One region of the Devosia sp. Root105 genome, then DNA from elsewhere that is predicted to be linked to it. Evidence: riboswitches for the same ligand, from Rfam matches in the RefSeq annotation. Region 1 holds a riboswitch; each other region holds the start of a gene.
What was found. A riboswitch is a leader RNA that binds a small molecule or an ion and turns the genes downstream of it on or off. The one in region 1 is predicted to bind cobalamin.

Region 1 (10,188 bases):
AGCGGGTCGGCCACTTCGTTACCGAGTCGAGCGTCCACTTCTCCGAATACAACTCGTGGTTTCTGAAGCGCGGCCGGCCGGACCTGCTGGACCAGTACAACCTGCGCATCCGCGAATATCTCTACCGCTGCGAAGAGCAGATCGCCGACTGGCACCAGCTGCGCCGCGACCTCGAGGGCGATGCACCGCTCGAGGTCGAGCAATCCAACGAGTATGCCGCCGGCATCATCCGCTCACTCACCACCGGCGAGCCCGGGCTGATCTACGGCAATGTCCCCAATCGCGGGCTGATCGAGAACCTGCCCGATGACGCGGTGGTGGAAGTGCCCTGCCATGTCGACCGCAATGGCATCCAGCCCACCCGTATCGGCCGCATCCCCGATCACCTGGCCTCGATCATGCAGCTCTCGATCAACGTGCAGCGCCAGACCGTCGCGGCGGCCGTGACCGGCAAGCGCGAGCACATCTACCACGCCGCCATGCTCGACCCGCACACCGCGGCCGAACTATCGCTGGATGAGATCTGGAGCCTGGTCGACCGGCTGATCGAAGCGCATGGCAACTGGCTGCCGGCTTATCGGTAGCGGGAGGCGAGGCCGGTGCGGGCTGCCCCCCCACCCCTGTCCCCTCCCCGCAAGGGGGAGGGAGACCAAAACGCCGGCATCAGTGAGTGCGTCTCCCTCCCCATTCCGGGAACGCTATTGCGTCCCCTAGGGGGGAGGGGACAGGGGGGTCAGCTCGCACCAGCCCTCGCCAGTCTCCCACTTCACACTCGTCGGCGTCAGCGGCTGGCGCGAAGCACCCGGTTATGGTCCACATCGATCGCGACGGCACCGACCTGCCGGAACTCAACAGCTGGAGGGCGCCCGTGCCTCGCCATTCTCACTCGCCCTCCCAGGCCATTATCGTTGGCATTGACGGTGGCGGCAGCAAGACGCTGATCGCCAGCGCCGACCGCGGGGGACAGCTGATCAGCCTGGAACGGGGCCGCGGCACCAGCCCGCTCGAAAGCCCGGGCTGGCGCGAGGCGCTGGCCGAACTGGCCCGGCCGTTTGCCGGCGCGTCGGGATTGGCCGGCGTCGCGGCAGCCCTGCCGGCCTATGGCGAAGTCGAGGCGGCGTCGACGGCCCAGCGGCAGGCGATCGGCGAGCTGTTCGGCGCAGCGCCGCAGCGCCTGCTCAACGATGTCGACGCCGCCAACATCGGCGCTTTCGCCGGTGGGCCGGGCATCCTGATCCTCGCCGGCACCGGCTCGATGGCCTGGGCGCGAGACCCGGCGGGAAACTCGCACCGCACCGGTGGCTGGGGCGAGGTCATCGGCGACGAAGGCAGCGGCTACTGGATCGGCAACCGGGTGCTTGGAGCGATCAGCAAGGCACTCGATGAGCGTGCCGCCCCCACCGCACTGGTCGACGCGGTGTTCGATCGGCTCGGCCTCGCGTCCGCCGACGGGCTGAACGATCTGGTAGGCTGGGCCTCGCGGCTGGGCGAAGCGCGCATGCAGATCGCCGCGCTGGCGCCGCTCGCCCTCGCTCTCGCCGAACAGGGCGATCCGACCGCCGGCGCCATCGTCGATGCAGCGGCCGCCGAGCTCGCCTTGCACGTACGAACGCTGGAGCGACGGCTCGCCGCGCCGACAATGGCCTGGAGCTTTGCCGGCGGGCTGTTCGCCAGCCCGGCGCTCCGGCGAGCCGTCACCAGGCATGTCGGCCGGCCACCATCCCTGCCCCGCCTTCCCCCCGTCGGCGGCGCGCTGCTGGCCGCCGCCCAACACCTGGGCTGGCCGATCGACGAGGGCTGGATCGATACGCTTGCGGGCTCGCTCGGCGAGTTGTCGGGGAGCTGAGGATTGGCAGTCGGCGCACCCTCCCCCGCAAGCGGGAGCGGTGCGCCGACTGCTAGCACTACGCGATCTTCCGCCGATAAGCCGCCATGGCGAACAGGTACGCCACCACCAGGATCCCCACGCACCAGACGAGCGCGATCCAGATGTCGGCGCCGACCGGTTGCTGGGTGAGCAAGTCACGGATGGCGTTGACGATCGAGGTGACCGGCTGGTGCTCGGCGAAGGCGCGCACCGGGCCGGGCATGGTCTCGGTGGGAACGAAGGCCGAGCTGACGAAGGGCAGGAACAGCAGCGGATAGGAGAAGGCGCTGGCGCCGTCAGGGGTTTTGGCGGTGAGGCCGGGGATCACCGCGATCCAGGTCAAGGCCAGGGTGAACAGCATCAGGATGCCGCCCACCGCCAGCCAGTCCGGCACCCCTGCCCCCGAGCGAAACCCCATCAGCAGGGCGACCAGCACCACCACGACGAGCGAAATCATGTTGGCGACCAGCGAGGTCAGGACATGCGCCCAGAGCACCGATGAGCGGGCGATCGGCATCGACTGGAAGCGCTCGAAAATGCCGCTCTTCATGTCGAGGAACAGCCGGAACGCGGTGTAGGCGATGCCCGAGGCCACGGTGATCAGGAGGATGCCGGGCAAAAGGTAGCTGACATAGGACTCGGTACCGGTGTTGATGGCGCCGCCGAACACATAGACGAACAGCAGCATGAACATGATCGGCATGATCGTGGTGGTGATGATGGTGTCGAGGCTGCGGGTGATGTGGCGCAGCGAGCGGCCCAAGAGGATGACGGTATCGCCGACAAAGTGCCTGGTCATTGCAGTTGTCCTTCGCGGTTGGTGCCGGGGCGCTGGTGAGCGCCCGTTCCGACCAGGGCGAGGAAGACATCCTCGAGCGTCGGCTGTTTCTCGACATATTCGATGGTGGCGGTCGGCAGCAGTTTCTTGAGCTGAGCCAACGTGCCGTTCACGAGGATCCGGCCCTCGTGCAGGATGGCGATGCGGTCGGCGAGCTGCTCGGCCTCATCGAGATACTGGGTGGTGAGCAGCACCGTGGTGCCGTTGCGGGCGAGTTCCTTGATCGCCTGCCACACCTCGAGGCGCGCCTCGGGGTCAAGCCCAGTGGTCGGCTCGTCGAGGAAGATCACCGGCGGATTGCCGATCAGGCTCATGGCGATGTCGAGCCGGCGGCGCATGCCGCCCGAATAGGTCGAGACCTTGCGGCCCGCCGCCTCGCTGAGCGAGAACCGGCGGAGCAGTTGGTCGGCGACGCCGCCGGGATCCCTGAGGTGCCGCAGCCGGGCCACCAGCACGAGGTTCTCGCGGCCGGAGAGGATTTCGTCGACCGCCGCGAACTGCCCGGTGAGGCTGATGCAATCGCGCACCCGCGCCGCCCGCGTTGCCACATCGAAACCGTTGACCGCGGCAGTACCTCCGTCGGCCTTGAGCAGCGTCGAGAGGATCTTGACCAGCGTGGTCTTGCCGGCGCCGTTCGAACCGAGCAGGGCAAAGATGCTGCCCCGCTCCACCTCGAGATCCACCCCACGCAGCACCTCGAGTTTTTGGTAAGACTTCGTCAGGCCCCGCACATGGATTGCGGGGCTCAGAACCTGGTCGGTTCGCATCTTGTCTATCCGTTCTGGCTGGTTACGACTTGTCGCCGGCGGCGCTGTCGATGGCGCTGATCAGCCGCTGCCGTTCCCGGGCGCGCCAGTCGCCTTCCGCATAATTGCGGATGAAGGCTTCGATGAATTCGATCGGGTCGTCCCCGACGATGTCGCGGATCGGCGTCTGATTGGCGGCGCTCTGTTCGAACAGGTCGGCAAGGTTTTCGAACAGCGAGGCCGCCGCGTCGGCCTCGACCACCCCACCCGCCACCATCAGGTAGCGCTCGAACGCATCGACCGCGCTGCGATACGGCTCGGGCAGTTTCTTGACGCGCGCCTTGTACTCGCGCCAACGCTTCTTTTCGCCGATCACTTTGGCGGCGAGCTTGGCAATGGACATCACTTGTCTCCTTGGTTGAGCTGGCTGAGGCGATCCGAGAGGAAGCTCCAGGTCCTCCAGAACTCTTCGAGATATTCGCGGCCCTGAGCGTTGAGCGAGTACACCTTGCGCGGTGGCCCTTTCTCGGACGGCACCTTCTCGACATCGACGAAACCACGCTGTTCGATGCGGACCAGCAGCGCGTAGACGGTACCTTCGGCGATGTCGGCAAAACCCTGATCCCGCAACCAGGCGGTGATCTCGTAGCCATAGGCGGCCCGCATCGAGAGGATGGCGAGCACGATCCCCTCCAGCGTTCCCTTCAGCATCTCCGTCATCTGTTTGCCCACCGGGGCACCTCGTGCTAGTCTGCGTTACTGACTACCGGTAGATAGTATCGCTGAGTAGCAGAGTCAAGACCCGCCGATCGGCGTGGCTGAGGACATTCGGTGAGGTCGCCAGCAGCGGCGCCTCACAACGCGACTGGCTCTCCGGCGCAGGCGCATTGGCGGCAAGTCAGAGTCGTGCCCCACCCACCGGGTCATTCCCGCGAAAGCGGGAACCTCTGTTTTCTTGGCCTTTGCACGATCGCAAAACGGAGTTCCCCGCTTTCGCGGGGATGACACCGAGTTTGGGGGACTTGCAGAGCGTCGTGCGGTTGCGCAGGCAAGCCCAAGCATCTCAGGATGGGTCCCGGCCTTCGCCCATATGCGTTAAGTTTAGGCGATTTCCACTGCTCTTATGCGGCGCCCATCGGCGAGCTTGCCACCCGGCAGCGCCCCAAACTCGGTGGGCGCGGTCGTAACTTAGCGCCTATGGGCGAAGGCCGGGATGACGTGGCGCGAACGGGGTGGCCGCGGCGATGACACCACGGCGGCCTTCCACAGCTCCCTGCTACAGCCTTGCCCAGATCATCATGGCAACCAGCCCTGCTGTCGTTCCCGTGACAATCGCAAGGAAGACGGTGGCGTAAAGCCACCACCGATCTCTCGGTTCTCGGTCCATTTCCGCTATGACGGCCCCCAAAGCCCAGTGAGGCAGGTGTCGCTTGCCGACGACGCCTGCAGGTCCCTTCCGCGGCGCGAACGCGGGGACAACGCTCATAGCTTAGCGCCTGGCGCCTGTAGTTTTGCTGACAGGATGGGCGCTTATGCGCCTATTTGCGCAGGCAGTCACAATCGCGGCGGGATGGAGATCAGCAGCCCAAGCGTGACGCCGATGCCGGCCGCTGTCACCATGAGGACAAAAAAGGCCGCGAGGACTGCCCACCATGAAAGCTTCGGTTCCATCCCTGCCCGATACCACAGCGCGGCTGACAACTACCTGATCGGCAGGCCGGCCTGCCTGCGCCAGGGTGGCACCTGGGATGGGGGCGCCTGCGGCAGCGCCCCCCTCACTTTACGCCCACGCCCGAGGACTAAGCCCGCAGCTGCCGGGCTGTCTCCACGAGGTTCTGCAGCGATGCCTCGACCTCCGGCCAGTTGCGGGTCTTGAGGCCGCAATCCGGGTTGACCCAGAGCTGTTCGCCCGGGATGCCCTCCGCGGCCTTGCGCAGCAGCGCCAGCATCTCCGGCTGGCTCGGCACGCGGGGCGCGTGGATGTCCCAGACGCCGGGGCCGATCTCGTTGGGGTAGCGGAAATCGCGGAACGCTTCGAGCAGCTCCATGGCCGAGCGCGAGGTCTCGATCGAGATCACGTCGGCATCCATCTCGGCGATCGAGGGCATGATGTCGTTGAACTCGGCGTAGCACATATGGGTGTGCACCTGCGTCGCGTCGGCGACGGCCGAAGCGGTGATGCGGAAGCAATCGACCGCCCACCGGAGGTATTCCTGCCAGTCGCTGCGGCGCAGCGGCAGGCCTTCGCGCAGCGCCGGCTCGTCGATCTGGATGATGCCGATGCCGGCCGCTTCGAGGTCGAGCACCTCGTCGCGGATGGCGAGCGCAATCTGCCGGCACGTCTCGGCGCGCGGTTGGTCGACGCGCACAAAGCTCCACTGCAGGATGGTGACCGGGCCGGTGAGCATGCCCTTCATCGGCTTGTCGGTGAGCGAGGCCGCATAGGCCGACCAGCGCACCGTCATGGCCTGGGGCCGCGACACGTCACCGTAGATCACCGGCGGCTTGACGCAGCGCGAACCATAGGATTGCACCCAGCCGTTTTTGGTGAAAGCGAAGCCGTCGAGCTGCTCGCCAAAGTACTCCACCATGTCGTTGCGCTCGAATTCGCCATGCACCAGCACGTCGAGGCCGATCCGTTCCTGGATGCGCACTGCCCGCTCGGTCTCTGCCTCGAGGAACCGTTGATAGGCAGCCGCGTCGATCTGCCCGTGCTTGAACGCGGCACGTTGCTCGCGCACTTCCTGCGTCTGCGGAAACGAGCCGATCGTGGTGGTCGGGAAGGCCGGCAGGCCGAAGCGCCGGCGCTGCGCCGCGCGGCGGACATTGAACGGACTGGCGCGATTGAGCCGCAGGCTGGCAGCCGCCCTGCCCTTCACCTCCGCGCGGTGGATGCGTGGCGACTGCCGATGCGACAGGGCCGCGGCGGCGCTCGCTTCGAAGGCGGCCCTCGCGGCTGCCGGGCCCTTCTGCATGGCGCGGGTCAGCGCCGACACCTCGCCCAGCTTCTGGGTGGCGAAAGCCAGCCACGACCGTAGCTCGGGGTCGAGCTCGGTTTCTGCCTCGAGATCCACCGGGCTGTGCAGCAGCGAACAGGACGGGGCAACTTCGAGGCGGTCGGGGCCGACGCTGTCCCACGCCTTGTTGACCAGCGCCAGTTGCCGGTCGAGATCGGCCCTCCAGATGTTGCGGCCATCGACGACGCCGACCGACAGCACTTTATCCGCCGGCAGGGCCTTCAGCACCCCGGCGAGTTGCTCGGGGGCGCGAACCAGATCGATATGGAGCCCCGCCACATGCAGCCCGACGGCGAGCTCGGTATTGTCGCCGAGCGCGCCGAAATAGCTGGTGAGCATGATCCGCGGCGCCACCGGCTGCAGCACCTCATAGGCACGGCGGAGCGCCGCCCGTTGCACCACGCTGAGGTCGAGCGCCAGGATCGGCTCGTCGATCTGCACCCACTCAGCGCCAATCGCCTTCAGCGTGCCGAGCAGTTCGGCATAGACCGGCAGCACGCCGTCGAGCAGGGTCAGCGGGTCGAGCCCGTCATCCTTGGGCTTGCCGAGGCTCAGCCAGGTGACCGGACCGACCAGCACCGGCCGCGTCTCGATGCCGAGCGCCCTCGCCTCGAGCACCTCGTCGACCGCTTTGCTCGAGGCAAGGCGGAACTGCTGGCCGCGATGCAGCTCCGGCACGATGTAGTGGTAGTTGGTGTCGAACCACTTGGTCATCTCCATCGCCGGCGCCGCGGCCGTGCCGCGCGCCATGGCGAAATAGCGCTCCGTCGGGTCGGCGATGGCCTCGAACCGTGGCGGGATGGCGCCGAGTGCCGCGGTCATATCGAGCACGTGGTCGTAAAAGCTGAAATCGTTGGACGGGATCACCTCGATGCCGGCGTCGCGCTGCAACTGCCAATGGCGGGCGCGCAGCGCCTGGCCGGAGGCGTCGAGGGCCTCTGCATCGATCGCCCCCTTCCAGTAGGCTTCGAGGGATTTCTTCAATTCGCGATGGAGGCCGATACGGGGAAAGCCGAGATTGGCTGAACGGGTCATGGGGTTTCCGATGCGTGAACGAGCCCGGCGCCGAAAGGCGCGGGCAAAAAAGCTGATCAGGATGGAGCCGGTCGCCGGAGCGTTTTCAGGAAAAGTTGTGAGACTTTTCCGGTTCGAAAGCGCGACAACGAAAGGCCGCCGGTTCAGCGACGCATTCGGAAGTGGTGACGATGGTTCGTCATGGTCTGGTCCTCTCGCCGATCCGCCCGATCGACTGCAAGTGCACAATCACTTCCACGGTAGGTCTCCTGGCTCGCGAGGATCCTGAACGCTCGCCTTCCCGGCTTCTCGCCAGTGGCTCGTTGAGCGCCCATCACCGCCTACAGTTGCGGGGGCAGCTCCGGACTTGGGGACCACCCCGTACCGGATTCCCTGTTATCCCCTTGCGGGGACCATGGACGGGGTGAGGTTGCCGCAGGGATGGGGCGCTGTCAACGGGACATAAAGATTTCTTTATATCCCGCCCATCACAGCAAGCTGGCCGCCCGGCGGATTCTGTCGCAACCCATTGACGCGAATCCCGAACAGGCACACTACATCTAGTGTGTCGTGGTCACTCGGTTCGCAAGGACGGGTGATAATAGGGAAGCCGGTGCGGGCAATTGCTCCAGTCCGGCGCTGCCCCCGCAACTGTGATAGCCGGCGCTGCCGGCCAGCCAGATACCTGCCACGACAGGTTAGTTCGTCCACGGGCGGGGTGCACCGGTTGGCCGCGAAAACGCCTGGGCCGATGCGCCTGTGCGCCGTTTCGCGACCTCGGAAAGCCCCGCTGCCACTCACGGGGTTACTTGAGGCACATGTCCACTTCAGAGATCGTCCATTCCGACACCGGCCGCCCGGTCGTCGTCACCTCACCTGAGCCGCAGGCGGCCAATGCGCCGGGCTTCTCGCTGCTGAAGCGCAATGGCGGCACCGTGCCGTTCGATCAGAGCAAGATTGCCGTGGCGCTGACCAAGGCGTTCCTGGCGGTCGAAGGCAACAAGGCGGCGGCCTCGCGCCGGGTGCACGAGATCGTCGAGCAACTGACCGGCGAAGTGGTGGCGGCTTTGGTCCGCCGGGCCAAGGACGGCCGGGTGTTCCACATCGAGGATGTGCAGGATCAGGTCGAGCTGGCGCTGATGCGCGGCGAACACCAGAAGGTCGCCCGGGCCTATGTGCTCTACCGCGAGGAGCACGCCAAGGCCCGCGCCGACAAGGCGGTGGCGCCGGCCGCGTCCCCCGCGATCCGCATGGCCGATGGCGCGCCGCTCGACGAAGCGCGCCTCACCACCGTTATCGCCGAATCCTCTGCCGGCCTCGACGGCGTGGTCGCCGAGACCATCCTCACCGAGACCCGCCGCAACCTCTATGACGGCATTTCGACCGAGGAGCTGGCGCTGGCGCCGATCCTCGCCACCCGCACCCTGGTCGAGACCGAGCCCAATTACGCCTATGTCTCGGCGCGCCTGCTCAACGACAAGCTGCGCCGTGAAGCGCTGAGCTTTCTCGCCGGGCGCCCCGACCAGGCGACGCAGGGCGAGATGGCGGCCCGCTATGCCGAGTACTTCCCGGCCTATCTCGAACGCGGCATCGGGCTCGAACTGATCGACCCCGAACTCGGCCGCTTCGACATCGCCCGCATCGCCGCGGCGCTGCGGCCGGAGCGCGACCAGCAGTTCCAGTATCTGGGGCTGCAGACGCTCTACGACCGCTATTTCCTCCATGCCGCCGGCACGGTGTTCGAGCTGCCGCAGGCGTTTTTCATGCGCGTCGCCATGGGGCTCGCGGTGCGCGAGATCGACCGCGAAGCCCGCGCCATCGAATTCTACAACCTGCTGTCGAGCTTCGACTTCATGGCCTCGACCCCGACCCTGTTCAACTCGGGGACGCTCAGGCCGCAGCTTTCGAGCTGTTTCCTCACCACCGTCGCCGACGATCTCGACGGCATCTTCAAGGCCGTGAAGGACAACGCGCTGCTCGCCAAATATTCCGGCGGGCTCGGCAATGACTGGACCCCGGTGCGGGGGCTCGGCGCCCATATCAAGGGCACCAATGGCGAGAGCCAGGGCGTTGTGCCGTTCCTCAAGGTGGCCAACGACACCTCCATCGCCGTGAACCAGGGCGGCAAGCGCAAGGGCGCGGTCTGCGCCTATCTCGAGACCTGGCACGTCGACATCGAGGAGTTCCTCGATTTGCGGAAGAACACCGGCGACGACCGCCGCCGCACCCACGACATGAACACCGCCAACTGGGTGCCGGACCTGTTCATGGAGCGCGTCGAAGCCGGCGCCGACTGGACGCTGTTCTCGCCCGACGAGACGCCGGACCTGCACGATCTCTTTGGCCCCGCCTTCAAGGCGGCCTACGAAGCTTACGAAGCGAAAGCGGCGGCCGGCCAGATCAAGGTGTTCCGGACGGTCCGGGCGCTCGATCTGTGGCGCAAGATGCTGACCATGCTGTTCGAGACCGGCCACCCCTGGGTGACCTTCAAGGACCCCTGCAACATCCGCTCGCCGCAGCAGCATGTCGGGGTGGTGCACTCGTCCAACCTCTGCACCGAGATCACGCTGAATACGAGCAAGGACGAGGTGGCGGTCTGCAATCTCGGCTCGATCAACCTCCTGGCCCACATCGGCGACCAAGGCCTCGACCTCGAGCGGCTCAAGCGCACCGTCGATATCGCCATGCGGATGCTCGACAATGTCG
Region 2 (10,188 bases), on a different contig from region 1:
GTCTTCATCGGCACCGATCCGATGGATGAGGCGGCGCTGCGCCGGGCGCTCGATGACTGCCTGATCCCGGCGCGCGCCTTCACCCCATCGGCCTGGGAGCGCCTCCCCGATCCGTTCCCGGCCTGGTCGCCGGCCTGATGCAAATCCCGGCCCGGCGGAACATCTCGCCGCCGCCACCATTCCTCGTTCGAAACAGGACAACAAACATGTACGACGTCATCATCATCGGCGGCGGCTTTGCCGGCCTTGCTGCCGCAACCCAACTGGGTCGCGCCCGCCGCAAGGTGCTGGTGCTCGATACCGGCAAGCCACGCAATCGCTTCGCCGAACACTCGCATGGTTTCCTCAGCCGCGATGGCGCCGTGCCGGGCGAACTGCTCGCCGAGGCTCGCCGTCAGCTCGAAATCTACGGCACCGTAGAGCTCCGCAACGCCGAGGCCATTGCGGCGTCAGGTGCGCTCGACGGCTTCAGCATCGAACTCGCCTCACACCAGCAGCTGGCCGCGCGCCGGCTGATCATCGCCCACGGCGTCACCGACGATACCAGCGGCATTCCCGGCATGGCCGAATGCTGGGGCAAGACCGTGCTGCATTGCCCCTATTGCCACGGCTACGAGGTCGCCGATCGTCGCCTCGGCCTGATGCTGCGCGACGGCGATATCCTCGACCGCGCTCGCTTCTTTCAGGAGTGGACCAGCGACCTGACGCTGTTTGCCAATGGCGGCCCGGTCGATCCGATCGTCCGCGCGGCGCTCGCCGATATGCGGGTGAAGCTGGTCGAGGCGGCGCTGGTGCGCTTCGATCACCGCGATGGCGTGCTGCAATCGGTGGTGACCACCGCCGGATCGACGCCGCTCGACGCCATCTTCGTCCATGCGCCGATCCAGCTCGCCAGCAACCTCGGCCTCCAGCTCGGCTGCGAAACCAAGGCCGGAATGGCCGGCGATTTCTTCCTCGTCGATCACCTGCAGCAGACCAGCATTCCCGGCGTCTATGCCGCGGGCGATGCGGCGCGGCCCATGCACAATATCAGCTTCGCGGTCGCCGACGGGGCAGGGGCGGGCGTCTTCGCCCACCAGTCGCTGGTGGCTACTTCAGCGGCCCGCGGAAAATGAAGAAGGCCCCGGCGAAAATCAGCCCGAAGCCGACGGCGTGGTTCCAGGTGAGCTTCTCGCCCAGAACGAATACCGCGAAGCCGGCGAACACCGTGAGGCTGATCACCTCCTGGATGGTCTTTAGCTCCGCCGCTGTGTAGGCGCCGTAGCCGATCCGGTTGGCGGGCACCGCCAGCCAGTATTCCACCAGCGCGATGCCCCAGCTGACCATCACCGCCACCCACATCGCCATGTGCGGGAATTTCAGGTGCCCGTACCAGGCGACGGTCATGAACACATTGGAGCCGATCAAGAGGAGGATCGGCATCACCGTCTGGAAGGTGAAAGGCATTGGGGGCACCAGGGTCGAATCAGTTGGCTCGACCCATTGATCGCCGGGCCCCGTGGCGGCCGCAAGGCCGCTCAGTTCGGCCGGACCAGTGGTGTATCGTCGGCGCGAAAGGCGAACAACTGCTCCTGCCCACGCTGGCCGAGCGGCACGAACAGCGGCAGCGCCAGATCGCGCACCCGCCGCGCCAGCCAACCCTGTGCCTTCTTGGGCATGCCGCCCTGCCGGCCGAGCTGCACCGCCGCCTCCACCCGGTCCCGCCGCAATGCCTCGAAACGCCGAAAGGCGTTTTCAGGCGTCGCCTCCGCCTCGAGACAGGCCGCCAGCACCAGCGCGTCCTCGAGCGCCATCGATGCGCCCTGGCCCGAATGCGGGGTCACCGCATGCGCCGCATCGCCGATCAGGATCACCCGCCCCTTCGACCAGTAGGGCAGGCTCGGCACGTCGTAATCGGGATAGATCCGGCTCACCTGCGGCGCGGCAGCCGCGATGATCCGCCGGTTGACCGCGGGATCGGTGCGATGCAGCGCCTCGAAATACCCGGTCGCCGCCTGGCGGTCGATCAGTTGCGCCTGCTGCTCGTCGGCGGGAAAACTGTTGAACCAGTAGACCGGCCCGCCCGGGTCCTTGATGTAGCCGAAGAACGCCCGCCGCCCGAAGGTCATCAGCATCCGCCCATCGGTCGGCGCCACATCCGGCACATCGACGATGCCACCGCTCCCCAGCAGGCCGTTATAGGCAGGTGACGGCAGCCCGGGCATGGTGAGGCTGCGCACATTGGAGCGGAGGCCATCTGCCCCCACCAACACGTCGAAACTGTGCGTCACGCCGTCAGCGGTCGTCGCCGCCACCTCGGTCTCGAGGTTGGCGACCGCGCTTACCGGCGTCTCGAACTGGATCGGCACTCCGGCTGCCCGCGCCGCGGCCAACAGGATTTCGCCCAGCGCGCCGCGCCGGATCGTCACTGAAGGCGCGCCGAACTGTGCCGCATGGCGGGCATAGTCGACCGTGCCGAGCGCCCTGCCGTGTTCGTTGTGGAGGACAATGGCGCGCGTTTCGACCCCGTGCCGCAGCGCCTCCGCCGCGAGGCCAAAGCCGCGCAGCGCGTTCATGCCGTTGGGCGCCAGCGTCAGGAAAATCCCCTCGTCGATCACCTGTTTCTCGCTGCGCTTCTCGAAGACAACGGGTGCGAAGCCGCGCCTGACCAGTGCCAGGGCCAGGCCGAGCCCAGCGGAGCCGGCGCCAACGATACCGATGCGTGCTTTCATTCTTGCCTCACCTGCGCGACGCCGCATATCATGCGTCCGTCGTATTATTCGATGAGCATATAGTTAGATGATCGAAGTAAATTCGTCAAGCGACGCGAAGGCGGAGCTGGTCCAGCGGCTCGGCACGCTGATCGTGCGCTGGCAGGAAGCGACGCAGCGCTATGACGAGGAGGTGGGAGCGATGTTCAAGCTCGGCCCGGCCGAGCGCCTGTGCCTCAGCTTCCTCACCAGCGGTCCGCAAACCGCCAGCGCCATCGCTCGCGCCACTCGCCTCACCCCGGCCGCTGTCACCTCGCTGATTGACCGGCTCGAGGCGCGCAACTTCGTCCGCCGCCAACCCGATCCGCATGATCGGCGCAAGGTGCTGGTGGAACTCGCCGAGGCCACCACCGCCGTCATCGAGAAGGCCTACGCCCCGATGGCGATCGCTGGCGCCGAAGCGCTGGGCAAGCGCAGCCTCGACGAGCTGCGCCTCCTCACCGAGGTGATCGAGGAGGTCCTCGCCATCCAGAACCAGATGACCGAACGGCTGCAGTCGGGCCGGTGATCGTGCCCAGCTTCCGCCGCAAGGCCTGCCCAGACTCACCTGGCTCAGCTAGATTCGGCGGGTCAACGGAGGTCGACAATGCGTGCGCTGGTCCTGTTTCCCCTGTTGCTGTTGGCGGCGCCCGCCCTGGCTGCCGACATCGTCTGCGAGGGCCCGTTCGCCGGTGACAGTTCCGAGGCGCGGCTGATCGAAGCCTTCGGCAAGGACAATGTGGTGACTGGTGATGTCCCGGGCCCCGAGGGCTCTACCGTGCTCGCCACCACCATCTTCCCAAACGATCCCGCCAAGACCATCGAGTTCGGCTGGTGGGACGAGGAAAAGCACGAGCGCATCGCTTACTTCACCGTGCCGCCGGGTGACACCGCGCCGGGTGGCCTCAAGCAGGGCCTGACCGTCAAGGAAGTTGAAGCCCTGAATGGCGGGCCGTTCCAGCTCTACGGCTTCTTCTGGGATTATGGTGGCGCCGCCAGCTTCGAGGGCGGCAAGCTCGCCCCGCCCGAGGGTGGCTGCTCGGTCAGCGTCCGCTTCGCCGTCGGCGACTATCCGGCCGACCTCAATGTCGATGCCATCTCCGGCGACATGCAGATCTCGTCGAGCGAGCCGCTGCTCGAAAAGGTCGATGCGCGTGTCGATACCGTCACCGTCGGCTACCCCGATTCCGCTGCCGCGGAAGATTGACCGCGCCCCCTCCTGCGGCGTAACGATAACCCCACGTTGGTTCCTCAACCCCGTTCGGGCGAGGGGATCAAAAGGGAACACGGTGCGGCGTACCCATCAGGGACCAAATCCGTGGCTGCCCCCGCAACTGTAAGCGGCGAGTGCCTCCGACTATGCCACTGCCATCCTTTGGGATGTTGGGAAGGCCGGAGACCACGGTGACCCGCGAGTCAGGAGACCTGCCAGCGTCCGGGAGTGTTTCAGGAAAAGTTGTCAGACTTTTCCGGTTCGAAACGCGACCCCCGGAAAGAGCTCGGGCGATACGCCCACTTTCATCCGCACGGAGGGTGCAGGCTTATGAATACTCAGGTCCAGACGGCGTCGGTCGCCCGTCTTTCTGTCTCGCAACGGCTCATCGCAGGTGTGCTGGCATTGTTTATCGGCTTCGTCCTCGTCGGCGGCGTCGGTTTTGCCAGTGACATGGCGATCCACAATGGCGCGCACGATACGCGCCATGCGCTTGGCTTCCCCTGCCATTGAGCTGACTCAGCTCTAAGCACACGAGACATCGATGAAACTCTTCCAGCGAATCTTTTTCGCTGCGGTCCTTGCCGGACTCGCAGCCGGCTTGGCCATGAGCGCCGTGCAGCAATGGCGCGTCGCGCCGCTGATCCTCGCCGCCGAAGTCTACGAGAACGCCGCCCCCGAGGCGCCGGCCGTCGCCGAGCACAGCCACGAGGCCGGCACGCCCGCGCATGAGCATGCCGAAGCCGCGCCGGCCCACGAGCATGACGAAGACGCCTGGGCGCCGCAGGATGGCGCCGAGCGCATCGCCTACACCGTGCTGGCCAACCTCCTCGGCTGCATCGGCTTCGCCTTCGTGCTCGCTGCCGTCTCCGTGCTTTCCGGCATCGAGATCACCGCCCGCAATGGCGTGATCTGGGGGCTCAGTGGCTTCATCGCGTTGCAGCTCGCCCCGGCCCTTGGCCTGCCGCCGGAACTCCCCGGCATGCCCGCTGCAGATCTCGTCGCCCGCCAGGTCTGGTGGGTCGGCACGGCGCTCGCCACCGGCGCCGGCATCCTCGCCATCGCCAAGCTCCACAACTGGACCGGCATCGTCATTGCAGCCGTGCTGATCCTCGCGCCGCACGTCATCGGCGCACCGCAACTGGTCGGTGAACACGCCACCGCCGTCCCCGCCAATCTCGCGACCAGCTTCGCCGCGGCGACCCTCGCCACCGGCGCGCTGTTCTGGCTGATCGTCGGCCCGCTGTTCGGCTGGCTCAACGAGCGCCTCGCCAGGTCTTCCGCCTTCGCCCTGAAAGGTGCCCACGCATGAGCAAGATCCCCGTTACCGTCATCACCGGCTTCCTCGGCGCCGGCAAGACCACCCTGGTCCGGCACCTCCTCGCCCATGCCAGGGGCAAACGCATCGCGCTGATCATCAACGAGTTTGGCGAGCTCGGCGTCGACAAGGAAATCCTCGCCGGCTGCGGTGATGAAACCTGCCGCGAAGAGGACATGATCGAGCTGAGCAATGGCTGCATCTGCTGCACCGTCGCCGACGAGTTCATCCCCACCATGCAGGCGCTGCTCGAGCGTGAGGATCGCCCCGACCACATCGTCATCGAGACCTCCGGCCTGGCGCTGCCGCAGCCGCTGATCCGCGCCTTCAACTGGCCCGAGATCAAGTCCGAGGTGACCATCGACGGCGTCGTCACCGTCGCCGACGCGGCGGCGCTCAGCGAAGGCCGCTTCGCCAATGACGAACAGGCGGTCGACGCGCTCCGTTCCGCCGACGCCATGCTCGACCACGAGACGCCGCTCGGCGAGCTGTTCGAGGATCAGCTGATCGCTGCCGACATGGTGATCCTCAACAAGGCCGACCTCGTCACCGACGCCCAGCTCGACACCATCGAAGCCCACCTCAAGGCCGAGATGCGTCCGGGCACCGGCGTGGTCCGCGCCCGCAACGGCCATGTCGATGTCGCGGCGCTGCTCGGCATGGGGCTCTCGACCGAAGACAACCTCGCCGGACGCGAGAGCCATCACGAGCTCGAGCACGGTGGCGAAGGCCACGAGCACGATGATTTCGATTCCTTCTCCGTCACCCTCGACGGCGTCACCAGCAAGGATCATCTGCTCCAAACCATCGAGGCGACCATCCGCGCCCATGACGTGCTCCGTCTCAAGGGTTTTGCCGCACTCCCCGGCGCCCCGGCCCGTCTCGCCATCCAGGCGGTTGGACCGCGCGTCTCCGCCTATTTCGACCGGCCGTGGAAGCCGGGCGAGGCGCGTCGGACCGCTCTGGTGGTGATCGGGGAATCGCCGCTCGACCATGCGGCGATCACCCGGAGCCTCGAGGGTGCCATCGCGGCTGCGGCCTAACTGGCGGCGACGACCTGTGACGCGGGCCGGATCGCTTCGGCCCGCCACGCCAGCCCGAACAGCGGGCGCAGCGGTGGCACGCGCTTGATCGCCTCGGTCAGCACCACGCAACCGACAACCGTTGCGACGGTGATGATGCCGGCCTCCAGTCCCACCGGCAGCAGCAGGCCGCCGACCCAGAACCCTACGGCCACGATGAGGGTCTGATGCAGGATGTAGTACGGGAACACCGCCTCGGTGAGGAAGCGCAGCACGGGACCGCTGCGGTTGAGGTAGCGCTGCGCCAGCCCCAGCATCGCAACGATCGCCGCCCACATGAACACCGTGCGCGCCAGCGTCATCAGCGTCGTGAGGCCCTCGTCGGCGCGCACCGTGCCCCAGTTGAGCCGGGCCACGGCCAGCACCAGCAGCAGCCCGAGAGCCAGGGTGATCGCCGAGCCGAGGTGCCGTTGCACCGCCCCCCAGAATGCCGGGCTTTTCGCCGCGAACCAGCCGATCAGCACGATGCTGAACAGCTCCGCATGGTTGGCCCAGTCATTGTAGAAGGCGTGCGTCGAGGGGAAGTGCGGCGCCAGCAGCCACTCGTAACCGAGGAAGGGCAGCAGAGGCACCAGCAGCAGGCGCCAGCCCAGCGCGCCGCGCCCCAGCCAGCCGAACAGCGCCTCCGCCGCCCCATCGAGCGCTCTGAGCAGCGGCAGCAGCGCCACCACGACGAGCGTATAGGCAAGGATGTAGACCACGTACCACAGGTGGTTCCAGGTCGGCGTCAGGATCGAGAACTCCATGTCGAAGTCGAGATACTGGCCGTAGAACGCCCAGAAATCCGCGCCGGTCTCGCCCTTCCTGTAGAGCTCGAAATAGGCTTGTGGCGCGCACACCACCAGCATGCCGAAGACGATCGGCACGAACAGCCGCATGAAGCGCCGCGGCACGAACTGGCGCAGCCGGCTCCTGTCGATGGCGAAGCGCAGCGCTATGCCCGAGATGAGGAACAGCAGCGGCAGCCGCCACGGGTTGATCAGCGCCATCACCGGCTCCAGCCAGGGCCCGGCATGCGGGCTTTTCACGTGCCAGCCCCACGTCACGTAGAACATGCCGATGTGGTAGAAGATCAAAAAACCGAAGGCGATGACGCGCAGCCAGTCGAGATCGTAGCGGCGCTCCGAACCGATGGCGGGAAGGGTCTCTGCTGACATGATGGCTCCAGCCTCTGAGCGATTTGCGAGGTGTTCAGGGCTAGGGCAGGGCGCCGCCTTGTCCTACCGCGCTGGTGCAAGCGGCAGGCCGGTGGGACGAGCGGCGACGCGTGCCGGCAGCAATGGGGCCAGCGGCGGCCAATGGGTGACCAATGGCGGCTGATCTCACCGGCGAGGCCGCACTGGAGCGCCGTGTCGCGCGCCGCGTCTGGGTCATCATGACGCTGTTCCTGATCGCCATCGGCGTCCTCAACGCTCTCGGCATTCTCACCGAGGCGCAACGTGAGGGCCGGGTGCTCGACCCTCGTGTGCCGTTCATCCTCGAGTTGACCAGCGTCCTTGCCATGGTGGCGCTGGCGCCGCTGGTCATCCTGTTCGAACGCAGCGTGCCTTTCACCGCCGAGACCTGGCGCTCGGCCCTCCTCTGGCACGCGCTCGGCAGCATCGTGTTTTCGCTGCTGCACATCGCGCTGTTCATCGTGCTGCGCACCGGCGCCTACTCGGTGATCCTCGGCATGAGCTACAGCTTCTTCACCGACCTCCCCACCGACCTGCTCTACGAGTACCGCAAGGACATCTTCCCCTATTCCGTGCTGATCCTGATGCTGGGCCTGCAGCGCAGCCTCGAGGAGCATCGCCGCGAAGCTGAAGCGGCGCGGGCCGACGCCCGGCAGACCGGCAAGCTCACCCTCAAGGCCGGTGGTCGCACCATCTTCCTCGATGCCGCCTCGCTCGATTGGGCCAGCGCCGCCGGCAACTATGTCGAGATCCGCGCCAATGGCGCCACCCACCTTGCCCGCATCAGCCTTGCGGCGCTCGAGCAGCTGTTGAGCGATGCCGGCGTCGATGTCGCCCGGGTGCACCGCTCGCATCTCGTCAATCGCGCCAAGGTCCGCGAGATCGCCCCGGTCCGCGACGGCGATTTCACCATCCGCATGGCCGATGGCTCCGAACTCCGCGGCTCGCGCCGCTATCGCCAGGAGCTTGCATAATGGCCCGCAACATCTGGCTGTTCGTCGTCTCGCTGTTTATCGGCCCCGCCATCGGCGCCCTGGTGTTCTTCGCCTTCGCCGTCATCACCGACGGCATCATCGTGCATGCCGCCGGCCAGTCGGCCTCGAACTTCCTCGACGAGAACTGGCCGATCATCCTCATCGCGGCCTATACCCTCGGCGCCATACCCGCCGCCATTGCCTCGGTCATCATCATGCTCGTCAGCCGCTTCCTGCCGCAGCTCTGGCAGCGCCTCGTCGCCGGCCCGGTGATCGGCGCCCTGGTCAGCGCCGCGGTCATCGGCCTCTTCCTGTTTTCCGACGACGTCAGCTCGGTCGATGATGTCATCATCATCAGCGGTGTGGCGCTCACCGGCGCCGTATCGGCGTTCTGCTGCGTCGGCCTGATCGAGCTTTGGCACCCGCTGCCGAAGCGCTCGGCTCCGGTGACCTGATGCACCTGCTCTCCGCCCAGGCCGGTGCCCTGCAACAGGAAGGCGAGGCCATCGATCTCGCCCAGTCCCCGGCGCCGATCATCTTCGCCTCCGCCGCCGACAGCGAACTGGCTATGCTGGCCGGCGCCGCCGACCGCGCCGGCATTTCCGACCTGCGCCTCGCCAACCTCTTGCGGTTGAGCCACAACCTCTCGGTCGACCTGTGGCTCGACCAGACCGTGCAGCACGCCAGTCTGGTCGTCGTCCGCCTGCTCGGCGGCCCGGCCTACTGGCAGTATGGCGTCGACGAGCTGACCGCCCTGGCGCTGAGCGGCAAGATCCAGCTCGCCCTCCTCCCCGGCGACGCCAACCCCGACCCGATCCTGCAACAGCGCTCCACCATCCACCCCGACGACTGGACCAGGCTCCACAGCCTGTTCACCGCCGGCGGCCCGGACAATGCCGATACGCTGCTCAAGGCCTTCGCTGAGCTCGCGCAGTCGTCGTCCTCCCGCTCGCAGGGAGGCAAGGGTGGGGGGAGCCCCGCGCTCGAACCGGGCAGTTCGGCGCCAAAACCCTTCCACCGCTTCGGCCTCTGGCACCCCAAGCACGGCATACTCGAGGCGCTGCCGGCCTCGCCGCATCCGAACGTGCCCATCCTGTTCTACCGCGCTGCCCTCGAAGGCGCCGGCACCGGAACGCTCGAAGCCCTGATCGCCGAACTCGAAACCCGATCCCTCTACCCCGTCCCCATCGTCGTCTCGACGCTGAAGGAAGGCGCCTGCATCCGCTTCGTCCAGGCGGCTTTCGCCACGTATCCCCCCGGCGTTATCCTCAACCTTACCGGCTTTGCCCTCGGCCTCGACGGCCTCGACGACAAGCAGAACCCCTTTGCCGGCACCGATGCTCCGGTGATTCAGCTGCTGCAGGGCGGCCGCCCCGAAGCGCAGTGGGCCGCCGATATCCAGGGCCTCACGGCGAAAGACCTCGCCATGCAGGTGGTGCTGCCCGAGCTCGACGGCCGCATCGGCATGCTGCTGGTCGGCCACAAGCACGACGCCGTCTGGCACGAGCGCACCCAGTGCCCACTCTCCGCCTACGCCCCCGACCCCGACGGCATCCGCCGCGCCGTCACCCTGGCCAAGAACTGGACCACGCTGCGGGCCACGCCGCGCGCCGATCGGCGGGTTGCGGTGGTCCTCGCCAACTACCCCATTCGCGACGGCCGCCTGGCCAACGGGGTGGGCTATGACGCGCCGCAGT
Region 3 (10,188 bases), on a different contig from region 1:
AATTCGTCGGCCAGAGCCTGCTGGTAAGTGAGGATGCTGTCGTCGAGCGGTTGGATGGCGCCGAGGTCGGCACCCTTGCGGGTCAGCGCGATCTTCTGGATCGGTTCGGGCACCCCGGTCACCGCCGAGATCTCGCCGACCGTGGCCTCGATATTGGCCTGCGCGGCCTTCCCCACCCTCGCTAGCTCGTCGATCACCTCGGCGAGGATGGTCGGGTTCTCCTTGGCGTAGCCGCCATTGGCCAGGTAGTAGCCCCAGGAGTCGACGATGCCTTCGGTCGTCACCAGCACGCGCGTATCCGGCGCCTGTTCGGCGATCGCATAATAGGGGTCCCAGATGATCCAGGCATCGATCTGGTTGCTGGCGAAGGCCGGCGCCGCATCCGGCGGCCCCAGATCCAGCGCCTCGACATCGGCCGGCGTCAGCCCGACCGTGCGCAGCGCCTTGACTGCAAAATTATGCGCACTGGAGCCACGCTTGAACGCCACCTTCTTGCCCTTCAGGTCGGCGATCGACTGGATCGGCGAGTCCTTTTTGACGAGAATGGCCGAGCCGGCGACGCTGCTCTTGCTGGCCGCCACATAGACCAGGTCGCCACCCGCCGCCTGGGCGAACAGCGGCGGGATGTCGCCGGTCGAGCCGAAATCGATCGCGTTGGCGCCCAGCGCCTCGAGCAGCGGCGGCCCCGAGGTGAACTCGGACCAGGTGATCTTGACGCCGCGCGCCTCGAGCCGCTTGTCGAGCGCCCCCGACGATTTGGCGAGCGCAAAGACCCCGCCCTTCTGCCAGCCGATGCGGAATTCCCTGGCCGTATCCTCGGCCCGTGCCACGCCTGGCACGAGGCTCAGCGCCGACGCCGCGGCGAATAGCTTCAGTGTCGATCTGCGATCGATCATCGTCGTCTCCATCAGAAACAGGTTGAAATCAGGCGATGGCGCGCTGCGGCTCGGCCGCCTCGACGCGCTTGCCCCGCAGCCGCCAGTCGAGTTCCTCGGCCGCCCGTTCGATCCCCTTCAGCAGGCCGGGGCTATGCGGCTGGTAGTCGGCGAAATCCGGCTCGCTGGCATAGATGCCGGTGGCGATGATATCGGCCGAAAAGAACGCGAATAGCGGCCTCAGCCCATGGTCGATCGCCAGCGCGTGCCGCTCGCTGCCGCCGGTTGCCGAGAGCACGATCGGCTTGCCCTTCAGCGCCTTGGGCTCGATCAGGTCGAACAGGTGCTTGAACAGCCCGGTATAGGTGCCTTTGTAAATCGGCGAACCAACGACCAGCGCGTCCGCGGCGGTGATCGTTGCGATCAGCTGCGCGAGATCGGCCGGCGCCGAGCGCGGATCGAGGGTCGAGCCCAGCGAGGGCTGGATCTCCTGCAGATCGAAGATCGAGACCTTGGCTCCCGAACGCTGCGCCGCCGCTTCGGCGATCGCTTCCACGAGGTTGCGCGTCCGCGACGGTCGCGACGAGCTGCCGGCAAATCCGACAATATTCAGCCCGGCCATCAGGCGCTCCTCTGGCTCTGCGCCGCAGCGCGTTCGACGAAACGATTGACCGGCCGCGCGAGCCCGAGATTTTCCCTGAGCGTCGCGCCTTCATATTCGGTGCGGAACCAGCCGCGCCGCTGCAGCACCGGCACCACCTGGTCGACGAAGTCGGTGAGCCCGGTGGGCAGCACCGGTGGCATGATGTTGAAGCCGTCAGCCGCCCCGCCGTGGAACCACTCGCCGATGGCGTCGGCCACCTGCTCGGGCGTCCCGACCACCGTCCGGTGGCCGCGCGCCGTGGCCAGTGACAAATAGAGTTCTCGCAGGCTGAGCCCGCGCGCCGCGAGGTCCGACACCAGCTTCAGCCGGCTCTTGTTGAGTTCGGTATTGGTTGGCAGCGGCGGCGCCTTGTCGTCGAGCGAGTAGCCCGACAGGTCGACCCCGACATAATATTGCTTGAGGATCGACCAGGCGATCGTCGGGTGCACCAGCGACTGGATGAACTCGTAGTTCTCCTGCGCCTCTTTCTCCGTCCCACCCAGCACCGCGAAGATGCCCGGCATGATCAGCAGTTGTTCCGGCCGGCGGCCGAATTTGGCGAGCCGCCCCTTGATGTCGGAATAGAACTCCTGCGCATCTTCCAGCGTCTGGTTGGCGGTGAAGATCACCTCGGCGGTGCGCGCCGCCAGTTCGCGACCCGGCTCCGAGGCGCCGGCCTGCACCACCACCGGCCTGCCCTGCGGCGAGCGGGCGACGTTCAACGGCCCGGCGACATCGAAGAACTTGCCGTGGTGATTGACCTTGTGGACCTTGTCAGGGTCGAGAAAGATCCCGCTCGCTTTGTCGCGGATCAGCGCATCATCCTCGTAGGAATCCCACAGGTCGAGCACCAGATCGACGACTTCCTCGGCCCGCTCGTAGCGGTTGGCATGCGCCGGATGGCCAGCAATCGAGAAGTTCTTCGACACGTCGGCGCCGGTCGTCACCACATTCCAGGCGGCGCGGCCTTTCGAGATATGGTCGAGCGAGGCGAATTTGCGGGCGAGGAGATAGGGATCCTCATAGGTGGTCGACGCGGTGGCGACGAAGCCGATCCGCTCGGTCACCTGCGACAGCGCCGACCACAGCGTCACCGGCTCGAAATGCGCCGAATGGCTGACCCGGCTGCGCGTCTCGGCATCCTTGTCGCCATCCCAGCCAGCGGGACTATCAGCAACGAACACCAGGTCGAACTTGCCGCGCTCGGCCGTCTCGGCGAGGCCGCGATAGTGGTCGATGCTGTGTCCGGCGTCGGCGTCCGAATCCGGGTGCCGCCACGCCGCGATATGATGCCCGGTCGCCATAATGAAGGCGCCGAGTTTGAGCTGTCTGTCCTCGGTGGTCATTTCGACATCGGTCCCCGGTGCCGCGCTCCATGCTCGGCAATGAGACTTTAGCCTACTAATTCAATATACAATGTCGACTGATGGCTTTGCGCCGATCGCTGGGTTCGTGAGCTTTTTTTGCCCGCACAATCGCCTTGCCGGGGAACGGACGGTCGGATGCGGTTTCTGAACCATTTCTGCAACCGACGTTCAGCGCTCTGTCAGCTGGGCTGTGATGCACTGCTCCTAAGCTGCCGAGTCGGTGGCACTGAGGGGGCACATCTCAGTTCATTTCTCCCATCGGGCTGCGACGCTCGATAGCCCGTGAGGCGGGGCGCCTCCCCTCCCTCACGACGCGGACCCGGCCCGCCGCACGGTGTCGGGTCCGCGATCCCTTTTGGATTGCCACTTCCCGGCAGTGCCAATGCACGCATGTCAGCGATGGCCACCCTCTTGCCTTCTCCCCTTGTGGGAGAAGGTGGCGCGCAGCGCCGGATGAGGGGTCCGCGCAACGAAGTGTAGCGCGATCGGAGCGTAGGCGACGAGCGACGGAGCCCGCGGAGAGAACCCCTCATCCGCCCTTCGGGCACCTTCTCCCACAAGGGGAGAAGGCGATCACTGCACCGCCGGAGCGCCATGCTCTGAGACCACCTCCCTGCCAATTGACATCGCCCCCGAGTCCACGCTCTATGCGCCCGTTCAAGGTTCCTCGGCGGCCGCCAAGCCAACGGGGATTAAAAGGGAACACGGTGCGACGTACCCATCAGGGCGCAAAACCGTGGCTGCCCCCGCAACTGTAAGCGGCGAGCTCTTCCGTAGACACCACTGACCCGACGGGTTGGGAAGGTTCGGAGGCGCTGTGACCCGCGAGCCAGGAGACCTGCCTCGACAGCTCACTGTAACCCGGCCGGGGTGTGCCGAGGGGAACGTCGATGGCGCTACGACTACGCATCGCAGCTCGCATTTTGATCGGTTCGCCCGTCAGCCCTCGCCTATGCGCGGAGGCCTCCCATGGAGCTTGCCCGATCCCTGGTCGGCTCTAGCCCGGCCGCCCTCTCGGTCGAAGGCCTGAGCTGGGGGCCGTCGCATCGCGTCCCGATCGTCCGCGATCTGAGCTTTGTCGTCGCGCCCGGCGAGATGCTGGCGCTGGTCGGCCCCAACGGTGCCGGCAAATCCAGCCTGCTGCGCTGCCTCTACCGCTACCACCGCCCCACCGCCGGTACGGTCCGCCTCGATGGCGCCGACCTCTGGTCGCTGCCGCCCCGCGCCACCGCCCGCCGCATCGCCACCGTGCTGCAGGAGCCGGCCTCGGATTTCGGTCTCAGCGTCGCCGAAATCATCGAGCTCGGCCTCACCCCGCATCAGCATGATGGGTCACCGCGCGGTTACGCGTCAGTCGAAGCCGCCCTCGATCTGCTCGGCCTCGCGCCGCTGGCTGCCCGCGATTTTGCCTCGCTTTCTGGCGGCGAGAAGCAGCGCGTCATGCTTGCCCGCGCCCTGGTGCAGAAACCGGATCTGCTGATCCTCGACGAGCCCACCAACCACCTCGATATCCGCCATCAGCTTGAGGTGCTGGCGCTGCTGGCGGCGCTACCCACCACCATCATCGTCTCGCTGCACGACCTGGCGCTCGCCTCGGCCCATGCCGATCGCGTGCTGGTCATCGCCGATGGCCGGCAGGCGGCGCTCGGCCCGCCGCTGGAGACGCTGACGCCTCAGGCCATCCGGGAGACCTTTGCCGTCGAGACCGCCATCGACAGCCATCCGGCTACCGGCCGCCCCCGCTTTTCCTTCCATCTCGACCCGCGCCGCTAAGGGAGAATTCCATGCGCCTCAGCCTCCTCGCCGCCCCGCTTGTCGCGCTCGCCGCGACCAGCGCCTTCGCCTCCGGCTTCCCGGTCACCGTCAAAAGCTGTAACCGTGACGTTACCTTTGAGGCCGCCCCGAGCCGCGCCGTCTCCAACGACGTCAACCTCACCGAAATGATGCTGGCCCTCGGCCTCACCGGCTCGATGGCCGGCTATACCGGAGTGTCGGAATGGAAGACGCTCGACGAAACGCTGCGCGCCGGCGTCGCCGAACTGCCCGAGCTGTCGCCTGACTATCCCACCAAGGAAGTGCTGCTCGGCGCCGATGCCGACTTCTATTTCGCCGGCTGGAACTACGGCATGAAGGTCGGCGGCGAAATCACCCCGGAGACCCTCGGTGCCTTCGGCATCAAGGTCTACGAGCTGACCGAAAGCTGCATCCACATCATGGACAAGCCCAAGGCCGCGATCGACGACCTCTATGTCGACCTGCTCAATCTGGGAAAAATCTTCGGCGTCTCCGAACGCGCCGAAGCGCTGGTTGCCGGTTACCAGTCCGAGCTCGCCGCCTTCACCGCGACGCTACCCAGGCGCGACACCCCGCCAAAGGTCTTCATCTATGACTCGGGCGAGGAAAAGCCCTTCACTGCGGGCCGCTACGCCATCCCCACCGCACTGATCGAAGCCGCCGGCGGCGCCAACATCATGGACGACGTGAACTCGAGCTGGGTCGAGATCGGCTGGGAGCCGGTGATCGAGCGCAACCCCGACGTCATCGTCATCATCAACTACGGCGAAGTCACCGCCGAGCAGAAGGCCGACTTCATGCGCAACAACCCGGCCTTCAAGGACATTCCGGCGGTAAGGCATAACCGCTTCGTTACGCTTCAATATGTCGAGGCCACCCCGGGCCCGCGCAACATCGCGGCGATCAAGCACCTGGCGGCGGCGTTCGCGGAGTAGGCGAAGCCGGCGCGGGCTGACCCCGCCCCTGTCCCCTCCCCGCAAGGGGGAGGGAGACCCTCCCACAGATATCGAGGACAGCGTCTCCCTCCCCCTGTTTGAGGGGGAGGGGACAGGGGTGGGGGTCGGCCCGCGCCGGCGGTCCAAGTTAGCAAGCAAGCCCCCATGTCCCACCGCCACCTCTCCGGCCCGCGCCACGCCCTCGTCCACGCCACCCCGGCGCTGGTGCTGGCGCTCGCCGCGCTGCTCCTCGTCACCGCGCTGGTCGCCGTCAGCGTCGGCGCCATCGCCATTCCGCTCGATACCGTGTGGTCGGTCGTCGCCCACCATCTCGCCCCCGGCAGCGTCGAGGTCAGCTGGTCGGCCGGTCGTGACAACATCGTCTGGGAGGTCCGCCTGCCCCGCGTCATCCTCGGCGCCGCCGTCGGCGCCAGCCTGGCGCTGGTCGGCGCGGCGCTGCAATCGGTGACTCGCAACCCGCTCGCCGATCCGCACCTGCTCGGCATTTCCTCGGGCGCGGCGCTTGGCGCCATCATCGTGCTGCTGCATACCGGCATGTTCCTCGGCCTCGCCACCGTGCCGCTCTTCGCCTTCGGCGGCGCGCTCCTGAGCACCGCCATCGTGGTCAGCGTCGCCAATCTCACCCGCTCCACCGATGCCAGCAGGCTGATCCTCGCCGGCGTCGCCGTCAGCTTCATCATCACCTCCGGCGGCAGCCTCGCCATCTTTCTCGGCGATCCGCGCGCCGCCCACACCGTGATCTTCTGGATGCTCGGCGGCCTCGGGCTCTCAACCTGGGCGCAACTGCCCTACCCGCTCGTCGCGCTCCTCGCCTGCGGCGCTTACCTCATCGCCAACGCGCGCCACCTCAACGCCATGACTCTCGGCGACGAAAGCGCCACCACGCTCGGCATCCCGGCCGGGCGCTTCCGCATGCTGGTGTTCATCGTCTCGGCCCTGCTGACCGGCGCCGCCGTGGCCTTCTCCGGCGTCATCGCTTTTGTCGGGCTGATGATCCCGCACATCGTCCGCCTGGTGGTCGGCGGCGACTATCGCCGGGTGCTGCCGCTGTCGGCTCTGCTCGGCGCCATCTTCCTCGTTCTCGCCGATATGCTGGCCCGCACCATCATCCCGCCGCAGGATCTGCCGATCGGCATCATCACCGGGCTGGTCGGTGGCGGCTTCTTCATCCTGCTGCTCCGCCGCCGCCGCGGCGCCGCTTGACAGCCGACAACGGAGGGCATATTCAACACAAACGTTAATCAACGAAAGTGTTGAATATGTACTCCGCCACCGACCCGCTCAGCACCACGTTGTCGGCCCTCGCCGATCCGACCCGCCGGGCCCTGCTGGCCCGGCTGAGCCAAGGCGAGGCGACGGTCAACGAGCTGGCCGAACCATTCGACATTACGCTGCAGGCCGTGTCGCGGCATTTGAAGGTGCTCGAAACCGCCGGCCTGATCAGCCGCGGCCGCGAGGCGCAGTGGCGGCCCTGCAAACTCGAAACCGCCCGGCTGCAAGAAGTCGATGGCTGGCTCGCCCGCTACCGCATGTTCTGGGAAGGCAGCTTCGACAAGATGGGCGCCTATCTCGACGAGATCACCAAGGGAGATGACAATGGCTCAAAGAACTGAAATGCGCACTGAGGCCCTGAAGCTGCGCGACGACGAGCTGTTCATCACCCGCAGTTTCGATGCGCCGCTGTCGATCGTCTGGCGCATGTGGCAGGAACCCCAGCACATGATCCGCTGGTGGGGCCCGGAAGGCTTCACCGTCACCGACCTCAGCTCCGACTTCCGCCCCGGCGGCGCCTGGCGGGTCGGCATGACCTCGTCGATGTTCCCCAAGAGCTGGTCGGGTGGCGAGTATCTCGAGATCGAGCCGCATAAGCGCATCGTCCTCAGCTTCGCCTGGGACGAAGGGGCCGGCGAAACCGTGCCGACCACCATCACGGTGCAGTTCGAGGAACGCGCCGGCCGCACCACCCAGCATTTCCACCAGACCCCCTTCACCTCCGTCGCCTCGCGCGACAGCCATGTCGGCGGCTGGAACTCGCTCTTCAATAAGGAAGAGCAATACGCCGCGGCCTTGGCCAAGGGCATCCAGCTGCAACAGCTGACATGACCTCATCACCAGCGCCGGTGGCTGTGCACCCCCACCCTTGATCCCTCCCCGCAAGGGGGAGGGAGACGCCCGCACGGACATTGTGTTTTGGTCTCCCTCACAGGGGTGGGGGTCAGCACGCACCAGCCTCTCAACCGGAAAGGCCTCCCATGCTCGCCAACAAGACCGCCATCATCCACGGTGCCGCCGGCAGGATCGGCTCCGCCACCGCCCGGCAGTTCGCTGCCGATGGCGCCCGCCTGTTCCTCGCCGGCCGCACACTCGCCAAAGTCCAGGCCGTCGCCGACGCCATCAACGCCGCGGGCGGCGAGGCGGAGGCCGCCGAAGTCGATGCCCTCGACGAAGCCGCGGTTGGCGCCCATGCCGATGCCATCGCCGCCAAAGCCGGCCGCATCGACATCACCTTCAATGCCATCTCGATCTTCGGCCACCTGCAGGGCACGCGCCTCATCGACATGAACAGCGCGGACGTGCTCACCCCGATCACTGCCGGCGTCCGCACGCACCTGTTCACCGGCCTCGCCGCCGCCCGCCATATGGTCAAGCAGGGCTCCGGCGTCATTCTCACCCTGTCGTCCACCGGCGCCCACCTCTCGGGCCGCGACCAGATGGAGCACAGCGCCGGCGGCTTCGGCATCGCCTGCACCGCCATCGAAGCGCTGTCGCGCACCCTCGCCGCCGAACTCGGCCCCAAAGGGGTTCGCGTTGTCTGCCTCCGCTCCGAAGCCATCCCGGAGACCTGGCCCTCCGCCCCAGAGCACGCCGAGCTGGTTCGCGAGATCAAGGCCTACATGACAGCCGGCACCATTCTCGGCCGCATGCCTACCCTCGCCGAAGTCGCCAGCGCCGCCGCCTTCGCCGCCTCCGACCGCGCCACCGCGATATCAGGCGCCATCATGAACCTCACCTGCGGCTCGGTGCTGGACGCGGACTAGTTCGAGCGTGTGGCCACCCCCACCCCGGCCCTCCCCACAAGGGGAGGGAGGCGCTAACGGCACGATCTCAGTTCTGCTTCTCCCTCCCCCTTGTGGGGAGGGATCAAGGGTGGGGGTGGCCACACGCTCAGGCGTCCGTGCTAACCTCCGCCTCCAACCTGCGGAGCCCTCCCCCATTCCCGACTCTCTCCACATCGGCGGCGCCGTGCATCTCCCGCTGTCGGAGATTTCGATCGACTATATCCGCAGCCCCGGCCCGGGCGGCCAGAACGTCAACAAGGTGTCGAGCGCGGCGCAGCTCCGCTTCGACCTGATGGGTTCCCCCTCCCTGCCCGAGCCGCTGAAGCACCGCGCCGCCGTTCTCGCCGGCAGCCGGCTCACCACCGAGGGCGTCATCGTCATCACCGCCAACCGCCTGCGCAGCCAGCCGATGAATCGCGACGACGCCATCGACCGCCTCGTCGCCATCCTGCGCGAGGCCCTGGTCCCGCCAAAACCCCGGCGCCCGACCCGCCCTACCCTCGGCTCGAAGCAACGCCGCCTCGAAGGCAAGTCGCAGCGCGGCGCCACCAAGAAGCTGCGCAGCGTCAAGAGCTGGGATTAACGCTCGTCGGATCGGCGGTGAAAGGCTCTAGGCGCCGATCTCGCCAAGGCTCTGGCGCGCCGCCGCGCCGATCTCCGCCGCAGCGATCGTCGGCATCGCGTCCTCCGGCGGATGCTGCGCATGGTCGGCCTCGATATGCCTCGCGAACTGCTCGATATCGTGCTGGAACTGTTTCGCCGACGACTTCAGCCCGGCATCCGACATCATCCGGCCCAGCAACGGGCCACTCGATTTGCTGAAGATCTGCGTCAGCCGGGTGCCGGTCCCGGAGTCTTCGAGCCGCAGCTCGGTCAGCCCCGACACCCCACGGATCGGTACCGGCGACACATACTCGACCAGCATCTGCTCGAATGGCTGCCATTCGAGCACCGTCAGCGGAATGATCGCATCGCCGTGGTAGCACTGGAACACGCTGCCCACCGCCACCCGTCCGGCGCTTTTGCCGTTGATATCGAGATGCGTCGCCGCCAGCAGCACCCGGTAGTGCTCGGGCTGCACCACATAGTCCCACACCCGCTCGCGCGGCAGCGCGATCTCGGCGCTCACCCGCAGCAGCTCGCTGTCCCCCGGGATGCTCACTCGGGTCAGCCGGCGCTTCGCTTCCCACACCGGATGCATGTCCTCGATCCACACTGCGACCGGGCCGAAATTCTCGTAGCTCTCCTGATGCGCCACCAGCCCCGCGGTCCCCAGCCCGAGCCGGGTCAGCGCCGCATCGGTGAACAGCGTATAGGCCCGGAAGCCGGTCGCCTCGGTCACGTGGTTCTTCAGCAGCCGGTGGATCAGGATCACCTCCGAGCCCACCAACTCGTCATGTGCATCGAGCTTCTGCACGGCGAATTCGCCATGATGGACGAAGAACTTCAGATCCAGCGTGCCGATATTGCGGCAGGCATTGCAGGGGCATGTGG

Region 2: another riboswitch for cobalamin. It lies ahead of ASC68_RS06670 (CbtB-domain containing protein); the one in region 1 lies ahead of metE (5-methyltetrahydropteroyltriglutamate--homocysteine S-methyltransferase).
Region 3: another riboswitch for cobalamin. It lies ahead of ASC68_RS14660 (ABC transporter ATP-binding protein); the one in region 1 lies ahead of metE (5-methyltetrahydropteroyltriglutamate--homocysteine S-methyltransferase).

The regions. Positions count from the first base shown of each region.
Region 1 is NZ_LMCR01000018.1:159,939-170,126, forward strand. It holds gene ASC68_RS21065 (alpha-glucosidase/alpha-galactosidase) at 1-584, shown strand, start outside; gene ASC68_RS21070 (BadF/BadG/BcrA/BcrD ATPase family protein) at 809-1,846, shown strand; gene ASC68_RS21075 (ABC transporter permease) at 1,905-2,666, opposite strand; gene ASC68_RS21080 (ABC transporter ATP-binding protein) at 2,663-3,472, opposite strand; gene ASC68_RS21085 (DUF1048 domain-containing protein) at 3,495-3,854, opposite strand; gene ASC68_RS21090 (PadR family transcriptional regulator) at 3,854-4,171, opposite strand; gene metE (5-methyltetrahydropteroyltriglutamate--homocysteine S-methyltransferase) at 5,251-7,503, opposite strand; cobalamin riboswitch at 7,724-7,915, opposite strand; cobalamin riboswitch at 8,037-8,190, shown strand; gene ASC68_RS21105 (ribonucleoside-diphosphate reductase subunit alpha) at 8,301-10,188, shown strand, end outside.
Region 2 is NZ_LMCR01000003.1:105,661-115,848, forward strand. It holds gene ASC68_RS06640 (GTP-binding protein) at 1-138, shown strand, start outside; gene ASC68_RS06645 (NAD(P)/FAD-dependent oxidoreductase) at 207-1,115, shown strand; gene ASC68_RS06650 (DMT family protein) at 1,090-1,446, opposite strand; gene ASC68_RS06655 (FAD-dependent monooxygenase) at 1,518-2,711, opposite strand; gene ASC68_RS06660 (MarR family transcriptional regulator) at 2,779-3,258, shown strand; gene ASC68_RS06665 (hypothetical protein) at 3,337-3,936, shown strand; cobalamin riboswitch at 3,957-4,177, shown strand; gene ASC68_RS06670 (CbtB-domain containing protein) at 4,273-4,455, shown strand; gene ASC68_RS06675 (CbtA family protein) at 4,487-5,254, shown strand; gene cobW (cobalamin biosynthesis protein CobW) at 5,251-6,303, shown strand; gene ASC68_RS06685 (acyltransferase family protein) at 6,300-7,499, opposite strand; gene ASC68_RS06690 (LytTR family DNA-binding domain-containing protein) at 7,652-8,491, shown strand; gene ASC68_RS06695 (hypothetical protein) at 8,491-8,946, shown strand; gene ASC68_RS06700 (cobaltochelatase subunit CobN) at 8,907-10,188, shown strand, end outside.
Region 3 is NZ_LMCR01000015.1:270,988-281,175, forward strand. It holds gene ASC68_RS14645 (aliphatic sulfonate ABC transporter substrate-binding protein) at 1-896, opposite strand, end outside; gene ASC68_RS14650 (NAD(P)H-dependent oxidoreductase) at 925-1,497, opposite strand; gene ASC68_RS14655 (LLM class flavin-dependent oxidoreductase) at 1,497-2,864, opposite strand; cobalamin riboswitch at 3,529-3,746, shown strand; gene ASC68_RS14660 (ABC transporter ATP-binding protein) at 3,855-4,658, shown strand; gene ASC68_RS14665 (ABC transporter substrate-binding protein) at 4,670-5,614, shown strand; gene ASC68_RS14670 (iron ABC transporter permease) at 5,780-6,838, shown strand; gene ASC68_RS14675 (metalloregulator ArsR/SmtB family transcription factor) at 6,895-7,248, shown strand; gene ASC68_RS14680 (SRPBCC domain-containing protein) at 7,232-7,738, shown strand; gene ASC68_RS14685 (SDR family oxidoreductase) at 7,888-8,673, shown strand; gene arfB (alternative ribosome rescue aminoacyl-tRNA hydrolase ArfB) at 8,789-9,277, shown strand; gene ASC68_RS14695 (DUF2652 domain-containing protein) at 9,305-10,188, opposite strand, start outside.